Regions from separate parts of the Streptomyces sp. NPDC004610 genome, predicted to be linked through region 3. Evidence: riboswitches for the same ligand, from Rfam matches in the RefSeq annotation. Region 3 holds a riboswitch; each other region holds the start of a gene.
What was found. A riboswitch is a leader RNA that binds a small molecule or an ion and turns the genes downstream of it on or off. The one in region 3 is predicted to bind cobalamin.
Positions count from the first base shown of each region.

Region 1: another riboswitch for cobalamin. It lies ahead of ABZX40_RS13945 (cobalamin biosynthesis protein); the one in region 3 lies ahead of ABZX40_RS24680 (prenyltransferase/squalene oxidase repeat-containing protein).
Region 2: another riboswitch for cobalamin. It lies ahead of ABZX40_RS22630 (energy-coupling factor ABC transporter permease); the one in region 3 lies ahead of ABZX40_RS24680 (prenyltransferase/squalene oxidase repeat-containing protein).
Region 4: another riboswitch for cobalamin. It lies ahead of metE (5-methyltetrahydropteroyltriglutamate--homocysteine S-methyltransferase); the one in region 3 lies ahead of ABZX40_RS24680 (prenyltransferase/squalene oxidase repeat-containing protein).

Region 1 is NZ_JBEXLA010000010.1:185,102-187,291, reverse strand. Features, by position in the region: gene ABZX40_RS13955 (inorganic phosphate transporter) at 1-78, shown strand, start outside; gene ABZX40_RS13950 (hypothetical protein) at 137-358, shown strand; cobalamin riboswitch at 639-779, shown strand; partial or broken gene ABZX40_RS13945 (cobalamin biosynthesis protein) at 921-1,829, shown strand.
Region 2 is NZ_JBEXLA010000020.1:95,333-97,522, reverse strand. Features, by position in the region: gene cbiQ (cobalt ECF transporter T component CbiQ) at 1-231, opposite strand, end outside; gene ABZX40_RS22635 (energy-coupling factor ABC transporter substrate-binding protein) at 238-591, opposite strand; gene ABZX40_RS22630 (energy-coupling factor ABC transporter permease) at 588-1,280, opposite strand; cobalamin riboswitch at 1,310-1,495, opposite strand; gene ABZX40_RS22625 (DUF4142 domain-containing protein) at 1,588-2,190, opposite strand, start outside.
Region 3 is NZ_JBEXLA010000023.1:55,205-57,394, forward strand. Features, by position in the region: gene ABZX40_RS24670 (TetR family transcriptional regulator) at 1-535, shown strand, start outside; partial or broken gene ABZX40_RS24675 (MBL fold metallo-hydrolase) at 553-846, shown strand; cobalamin riboswitch at 868-1,004, shown strand; gene ABZX40_RS24680 (prenyltransferase/squalene oxidase repeat-containing protein) at 1,115-2,190, shown strand, end outside.
Region 4 is NZ_JBEXLA010000015.1:187,326-189,515, forward strand. Features, by position in the region: gene metE (5-methyltetrahydropteroyltriglutamate--homocysteine S-methyltransferase) at 1-1,206, opposite strand, end outside; cobalamin riboswitch at 1,374-1,597, opposite strand; gene ABZX40_RS19170 (cupin domain-containing protein) at 1,683-2,190, opposite strand, start outside.

The DNA of each region.
Region 1 (2,190 bases), on a different contig from region 3:
CAGCAGGGCGGCACGCCCGCCGCCGGCTCCGCCTCTGGTACCGGTCCCGATCCGGCCGCGCCCAAGGCCACCGTCTGAGCGGCGCCGTCCGTCGCCCTCCCCCTCCCCCCTCCACGACACTCAAGGACACAGCAGCATGGAAATCGACTGGGCGGCCCTCGGCTCCGTCTTCGGAGTCAGCCTCGTGGTCACCGTGGCCCTCGTCGGCCTGTTCACCCTCGGCATCAGCGGGCTGGCACGCCATGAGCGCGCGGCCGACAGCGGCGGGGGCGCGACGCTCGCGGTCACCGGCGCGTACGCCTGCTTCGCGGCGTGCCTGGGGGCCGTGGCGTACGGGATCTATCTGATCGTCGCCTGACACCCGCGCCGGGACGGGGCGGTCCGGGCCGGGGCGGTCCGTTCGGCGCGGGTGCGCCTGCGCGGTGGCGGGCCCGTCCGATCGTCGACCGACCCGCGTGCAGCGGTCGGCCCGCGCGCAACGGCGTGCCCGCGGGCGCGCGTTCGTCCCGCACACCCCCCACGAGGGCGGGTACCGGACCCAGGGACCTGGGTTCCGTACCCGCCCTCGTGGTGTGCGCGACGGTCGCTGTGTGGAGCTGAGCACACTCTCCTGTCGCAGGTCAGCGGCAGGTTGACGGTTTCTCCGGCCCCGTGGTGGACTGCCGGGGCCAACTACGGCGACACGAGAGGAAGCCGGTGCGAATCCGGCGCGGTCCCGCCACTGTCACCGGGGTAGAACCCCCCGGGAGCCAGGAACTCTCACCGCCGCTTCGTCGAACCAGGGCGCGGACACCCTGAGTGAGGACATGTCGCCATGCTCGGCTGCCGATCGAGGCTCGCCACCGGACCTGGACACGGATCCGGACCCGGAACCGGGACCCCGCTCCCCCTGACTTCCGCCTCCGCGGCCGGCTGAGCCGATGTCCGCCGAACGCGACTTCGCGTACGGCGCCGCCGCCGGACTCCTCGGTGACCTGCTCCTCGGCGATCCCCGCCGCGGGCATCCGGTCGCCGTGTTCGGACGGGCGGCGGGCGCCGTGGAACGACTGCTGTGGCGCGACCACCGGGGGTGGGGCGCGCTGCACACCGCCGTGTGCGTGGGCGGCGCCACCGCCCTGGGCCTGGCGGCGACCCGCGCGGTACGGTCCTCCGCCGCCGCCTCCGTCCTGCTGACCGGCGCCGCCACCTGGGCCGTGGTCGGCGGGACCTCGCTGGGGCGGGAGGCTCGGGCGATCGGGCGCGCGCTGGAGCGCGGGGACGTGGCCGGGGCGCGGGCGCGGTTGCCGCATCTGTGCGGGCGGGACCCGCAGGCGCTGGACGCCGACGGGATCGCGCGGGCCGTCGTGGAGTCCGTGGCCGAGAACACCTCCGACGCGGTGGTGGGGGCGCTGGTGTGGGGGGCCGTGGCGGGGGTGCCGGGGCTGCTGGGATTCCGGGCGGTGAACACTCTGGACGCGATGGTGGGTCACCGGTCGCGGCGGTACCGGCGCTTCGGATGGGCGTCCGCGCGGCTCGACGATGTGGCGGGCTGGCCGGGGGCACGGCTGACGGCCGCGCTGACCGTCGTCGCCGGAGGTGATCCGCGAGGGGCCTGGCGGGCCTGGCGCGAGGACGCCGACCGGCATCCGAGCCCCAACGCCGGGGTCGTGGAGGCGGCGTTCGCGGGCGCGCTCGGTGTGCGACTCGGCGGGACCCTGTCGTACGCGGGCCGGGTCGAGCGGCGCCCGGTGCTGAACGGGACGGGGCGGGCGGTGACGGTCGCGGATGTCGAGCGGGCGGTACGGGTGTCGCGGCGGGTGCAGTGGCTGGCGCTGGGGGTGAGCGTGGCGGGGGCGACTTGGCGGACGTGGGGGCGGGGGCCTGCCGGCGGGGGCGGGGGGTTGGCGAAGGCCGGGTTGGCGAAGCTGGGGTTGGCGAAGGCGGGGCTGGGGAACCGGGGGTCGCAGAACCCGGGGTTGGCGGAGCGCGGGTCGCGGAACCCGGGGGCGCGGAGCCTGGAGTCGCCGAAGCCGGGGGCGCGGAACCCGAGGACGCGGAGCCTGGAGTCGCAGAGCCTGGACTCGGCGAAGCCGGAGTCGCAGAACCCGAGGACGCAGAACCTGGACTCGCCGAGCCCGGGGTCGCCGAACCCGGGATCACAACACCCGAAGCTGCCGAAGGCCGGCTCGCACATCCCGGAGTCGCCCAACC
Region 2 (2,190 bases), on a different contig from region 3:
GCCCGTGACGCAGAACCCCAGCGGCACCCGGTAGGCCCGCCACAGCCGGCGCCCCGGCACCCCGGCCGGGCCCAGCAGCACCACCAGCGCGGTGAGCAGCACCAGCACGGCACCGGGCCACGGCGGCAGCGAGATCGCCAGCGCGGTCAGCCCGAAACCGAGCACGGCCTTGTCGACGGGATGACGGCGGCGCCAGCGACTGCCGTGCGCCGCCGCGTCGATCGGCAGCACCCGCCCTCAGCCCCGCGCGGCGGGATCACCCGAAGGGGCGGCCGGCGTCGGCGCCGCCGCCCGCTCCTCCCCCTGCCGCCGTCCGCGCCGCAGCCCGAAGTAGTACGCGAGCACCCCCGCGCCGATCGCGGCCTGCACCGCGAACAGCGCCGACTCGATCTCCCCGGACGGCGGTTCGTACAGCGGCGAGAACCAGGGCTCGTAGTCCGGCTCGATCTCGGTGATCGCCGTCTCGGCCTCGGCGTCCGCCCCGGCGAACGGCTCCTCCTTGTGGTCGCCGAGCCCGAGCGCCAGCGGCAGCACGGCGAGCGCGGCCACCGCGAGCAGCAACAGCAGATTGATCCTCGTGTTCCGCTTCACCGCGCCACCGCCTGTGCCTTGGAGGTACGGGCGACCAGCACACCCAGCCGGGTCAGCTCACCGCTGCTGGACTGCACCAGCAGCCGCATCACCAGCACCGTGAGCAGTCCCTCGCTCACCGCGAGGGGGATCTGGGTGACGGCGAAGATGGACCCGAACGTGCCGAGCGCGCCCAGGAATCCGCTGCCCGGGTCGGGGAAGGCCAGCGCGAGCTGCACGCTGGTCACGCAGTAGGTGGACAGATCGGCGACGAACGCGCCGCAGAACACCGCGGCCATCAGCGGTGCCCCGGAGCGGCGGAGCAGCCGGTAGACGGCGTATCCGGCCCAGGGTCCGACGATCGCCATGGAGAAGACGTTGGCGCCCAGCGTGGTGAGCCCGCCATGGGCCAGCAGCAGCGCCTGGAACAGCAGGGTGATGGTGCCCAGCACCGCCATGACCGGCGGCCGGAACAGGATGGCGCCGAGACCGGTGCCGGTCGGATGGGAGCAGCTCCCGGTGACCGACGGCAGTTTCAGCGCGGACAGGACGAAGGTGAAGGCCCCGGACGCCCCGAGCAGCAGGGTGCTCTCGGGATGCTCCTTGACCTCACGGGTGAGTGATCTCACTCCGTGGATGACGAACGGCGCCGACGCGACACTCCAGGCGATCGCGTGCGCCGGGGGCAGAAAACCCTCGGCTATGTGCATGGCTCAGCAGACCCTCTCCAGCACCTCGTGGATGGACGACGCGCCTTGGCCGGTCTCCTGGCTGACGGGTACCACCGCCCGTGCTCCGCCTTCCCGGGTCCCGAGGGACCCAGTGGCTGCCCGTGAGGGCCGGAGCAGGACTTCCCGATCACAGTGGCGAGGGCCGCACCGGTTCCGCACCGGATTTCCCGTTCACCAAGGCGAGGTGACAGTAGTGCGCGGACCCGACCATGACAAGCGGGTCCGGAACGGGTCGTGAGCGGGCCCGGAGCGAGGGTTTGGGGGCCCGGAACGCGGGGTTCGCGGGTCAGCCCACCTGGCCGCCCCCCGTCGCCGCCGAAGGACTGGGTGCCGGGTTCGCGGTGTTGATCCCGAGATCGGGGCGCGGTGTGAGAACCACCACGGGCGCCCCGGGCTGCGGGGGCGGCGGGGTCAGCTGGTCCTTGGGCAGCTTGGGCGGGACGGTCTGCTGGAAGTTGACCTGGTCGTGGTTGACCAGCCCGGTCTTCTCCAGCACGGTGATGTGGTCCAGGACGGTGTCGTTGGCGAGGTCGGCGAGCTGGCGGACCAGGGTGTTGCGGGTGTTGGCCCGGGTCTTGGCGACGACGGGGAAGATCTGGCCATGGGTGACCCGCATGATCTGCACGGCCGTGGAGTCGAAGGACCTGCCCTGCTCGGCGGCGACTGTCGCCACGAACTGCTGCTGCTGCGGGCTCGCCTGGTTGGGCAGGGTGATGTTCAGCTCGGGGGCGATCCGGCGGCACAGCTCGTCCAGCCCCGCGTGCCCCACGATCAGATGCTTGCCCGCCTCCTTCATCTCCGCCGTCGTCCCCCGCTCCATGGCCAGTTCGCCCAGCGGGTACTCCCACAGCCCGGCCGCCCTGACCTTCACCACGAAGTCCCGGTCCGC
Region 3 (2,190 bases):
GTTGGCCGGCCGGGGTGGGTTCGACGCGGTGCAGATGCGGGAGGTCGCGGAGTCCTCGCAGGTGGCGCTGGGCACGCTGTACCGGTACTTCCCGTCCAAGGTGCATCTGCTGGTGGCGACGATGCAGGCCCAGTTGGAGCATATGCACGGCACGCTGCGCAAGAAGCCGCCGGCCGGTGAGACGGCGGCGGAGCGGGTGGCGGAGACCCTGATGCGGGCCTTCCGCGGGCTCCAGCGCGAGCCGCATCTCGCCGACGCGATGGTCCGCGCCCTCACCTTCGCCGACCGCAGCGTCTCCCCCGAGGTCGACCAGGTGTCCCGGCAGACGACGGCGATCATCCTGGACGCGATGGGCCTGGACCGCCCCACGCCCGAACAGCTCGCCGCGGTCCGCGTCATCGAGCACACCTGGCACTCCGCCCTGATCACCTGGCTCTCGGGCCGCGCGTCGATCGCCCAGGTGAAGATCGACATCGAGACGGTGTGCCGGTTGATCGACCTGCCGTCGCCGGAGGACGCACCGCGGACGCGGTGACCGACGGGGGCCCCGCCCCAGCCCACCGCCCCGCCCCCGCCGACCGGATCCGCTCCCTGCTCGACCATCACGAGGCCCGGCTGCGCGAACTCCTCGCCCTGCCCGCCGAACCCGGCGCCCCGCACCCCCTGGCAGCTCGCCACCCCGATGACCTGGAACCGCCACTGGAACCACCCCCGGGTGCGCACCCCGCACACCTCCCGCACCATCGCCGTCGCCGAGGCCGAGGCCCAGCTGCGCCGGCTGGTGGACAGGGCCGGGCGGAGCCGACGGCGGCGGGCGGCGAGCCGGTGACATATGTCGCGGTGTGAGGCGGGATGGGCCGTTCGGGGCGCCCGGTAGAGTGAGCAGGTCGTCATCACATCCGTACGCGAGGAAGCCGGTGCGAATCCGGCGCCGACCCGCAACCGTATGAGCCCCGCCCCGCCGGGCTCTCAGCCGGACCACCGCCAGCGGACCAGTGACCGGCTCATGCGCACCGGCGTCCGCCGGGCGCGGCACCGTCGAGGCATACGGAGCCGAGCCGCCCGGGGTGCCCGGTGCTGCCCGCCTCCGCACAGGAAAGGGCTCCCGCCGATCATGTTGTTCCGCCGCAGTGCCGCGGTCGTCGCCGCCGCCTTCGGGATCGGCGCCGTCGCCGCTCCGCTCGCCCAGGCCGCCGACCCGTCCCCATCCTCACCCTCCTCCGTGACGATCCCGGAGGGCCTGTACGGCACGGCCGACCCGACGTACGACGGTGTGTGGCGCCAGTCGCTGGCGCTGCTGGCCCAGTCGTCGGTGGGCGTCACCCCGGCGGCGCGGGCCGGGGACTGGCTGGCCGGCCAGCAGTGCGCCGACGGCGGCTTCGCCGCCTTCCGCCCCGACCCGGCGGCGGCCTGCGACAGCAAGACACCCCTGGACTCCAACAGCACCGCCGCCGCCGTCCAGGCCCTCGCCGAACTCGGCGACCACGAGGCCGCCACCGGCAAGGCCGTCACCTGGCTGAAGTCCGTGCAGAACGCGGACGGCGGCTGGGGCTACACCCCCGGCGGCCCCAGCGACACCAACTCCACCGGCCTGGTCGTCGGCGCCCTCACCGCCGCCGGGGAGAGACCCGCCGAGGTCCGCAAGGACGGCAAGTCCCCCTATGACGCCCTGCTCGCCCTGAGCGTCCCCTGCGACGACCCGGAGGGCGGCGGCGCCTTCGCCTACCAGCCCGAGCAGAACGGCGACCTGCTCGCCAACGCCGACGCCACCGCGGCCGGCGTCCTGGGCGCCCTCGGCACAGGCCTCAACGCGGAGGCCCCCGACACGACCGCCACCCCCGCGACGGCCGGGTGCGCCGACGCCACCACCCCCGCGCAGGCCGCCGCCAACGCCACCGCCTGGCTGACCACCACGCTCGCCGGGAACGACGACCACCTCATCTCCGCCCTCCCCGGCGCCGAGGACCAGCCGGACTACGGCAACACCGCCGACGCCGTGGTGGCGCTGGCCGCGCTGGGCGAGGGCGAGCAGGCCCGCGCCTCCATGACCTGGCTGGAGCGCAACGCGCGCGCCTGGGCCGACGCGTCCGGCCCCGCCGCCCACGCCCAGCTCGTGCTGGCCGCGCACGCGATCGGCGACGGCCCCGAGGAGTTCGGCGGCACCGGCCTCATCGACCGTCTCAACGCCAG
Region 4 (2,190 bases), on a different contig from region 3:
GGTGAGGGGGGAGTTGGTCCGGGAGGCCAGGTCGGCGCGGTTGGCGGCGAGTTGGGCGGCGATGGCGTCGGTGCCCTCGGCGAGGCCCCTGGCCAGGGTGACGATCTCCGCGCTCTTCTGCCGGGCGAACGCCAGCCAGCGCCTGACCTGCGGTGCGATGTCCCGCTCGGCGGAGGCGTCCAGGGGGACGTGGAGGAGGGAGCAGGAGGCGGCCACGTCCACCCGGTCGGCGAGACCGAGCAGGGTGCCCAGGGTGGCGAGGGAGCGGGTGAGGTCGTTGACCCAGATGTTGCGGCCGTTGACGACCCCGGCGACCAGGCGCTTGCCGGGCAGTCCGCCGACCGCCGCGAGGGCGTCCAGATTGGCGGCGGCGGACTCCGTGAAGTCCAGCGCCAGGCCCTCGACGGGGGCCTTGGCCAGGACGGGCAGGGCGTCGCCGAGGCGGTCGAAGTAGGAGGCGACGAGGAGCTTCGGGCGGTCGGTGAGGGCGCCGAGGTCGCGGTAGGCGCGGGCGGCGGCGTTGAGGTCGGCCGGGGTGCGGTCCTGGACCAGGGCGGGTTCGTCCAGCTGCACCCAGTCGGCGCCGGCGGCCCGCAGATCGGCGAGGATCTCGGCGTACACCGGCAGGAGCCGGTCCAGCAGGGTCAGGGGGTCGAAATCGGCGGCCACACCGGGCGCGGGCTTGGCGAGGAGGAGGTAGGTGACCGGGCCGACCAGCACCGGGCGGGCGGTGAGGCCCAGGGCGAGGGCCTCCTTCAGCTCGCCCACCTGCTTGCCGGGGTCGGCGGAGAAGACCGTGTCCGGGCCCAGCTCGGGGACCAGGTAGTGGTAGTTGGTGTCGAACCACTTCGTCATCTCCAGCGGCGCCACGTCCTGCGTGCCGCGCGCCATCGCGAAGTAGCCGTCCAGGGGGTCCGCCGCGACGGCGGCCCGGTGGCGGGCGGGGATCGCGCCGACCATGACGGTGGTGTCGAGGACGTGGTCGTAGTGGGAGAAGTCGCCGGTGGGGACCTCGTGGACCCCGGCGTCGGCGAGCCGGCGCCAGTTGCTCCGGCGGAGTTCGGCGGAGGCGGCCCTCAGGGCGTCGGCGCTGACGCGGCCCTTCCAGTAGCCCTCGACGGCCTTCTTCAGTTCCCGGTGCTGACCCTGGCGGGGGTAGCCGTACACGGTGGCCCGTGCTGCCGCGGCTGCGGGCTTGGTGGTCACGGAGATCTCCTTCGCGAGATGAATCCCTGAGATCCCGGCGACGGGACGGGGGCGCGAAGGGTGACGGAACCGGGCGGCCCGGCCCGTGCGCTGCGGGGCACGGTCGTCCGCCTGACTCTGTACGCCGACCCGCCCGCGAAGGTCACCGGAATGTCCGCGCACGAGTGGTTCGCGCATGGGCGGCTGGCAGGTCTTCGGACTCGCGGGCGCGTCCTGACGAGATCAGGACCCCTACTGGCCGTCGCTTCCCAGGCCCGTTCTCCCGGACCCAGTGCGTATGACGGCGGTCGTTCCCACTCACCGCTGCGGGGCAGTCCCGGATTCCCACCGGGTTCCCTCTTGCGACGCTCCCGCCTGGCGGACGGGGCGAACCAGCTGCGTCGGTCACCCTAGCCGCTCGGACACCGCCCGTACATGACGTCTCACCCGTGCCGCGCCCGGGGGAGCGGGCACGGCACGGGAGCGGGAGGCACCCCCTAGGGCCGGTCCGCCGGGGTGGCGGGCGGGTCGTAGCGCAGCGGGGTGAGCTGCTGGACGTCGTAGCGCAGCCGCAGGGCGGCGATGGCGGAGTGATCGATCTCTCCTTGGGCGGCGAGGATGTCGAGCAGTTCCTCGAAGTACCGCTCGTGCGCCGGGGGCGGGGCGGCCTGGAAGAGCACCCGGGCCGGTTCGGGGCCGGTGTTGGCGAAGGCGTGCGGGCATCCGGGCGGGACGAACAGCAGGGTGCCGGGGCCCGCCCGCACCGCCCGCTCCCCGGCGGCGGACTCCCACTCCCGCCAGTGGTCCGGGGTCCTCACCAGCGGCTCGAAGGCCAGCACCTCCAACTCGCCCTCGATGACGTAGAACAACTCCTCGCTGTGCGTATGGGTGTGGGCGCCCACATCGAAGCCGGGCGGGACGACGACCTCGAAGGTGGAGGCCGCCCGGGAGTGCTCGCCGGTCACCTTGAAGGTGACCCGCTGGGCGGCGACCGCCACGGTCCGC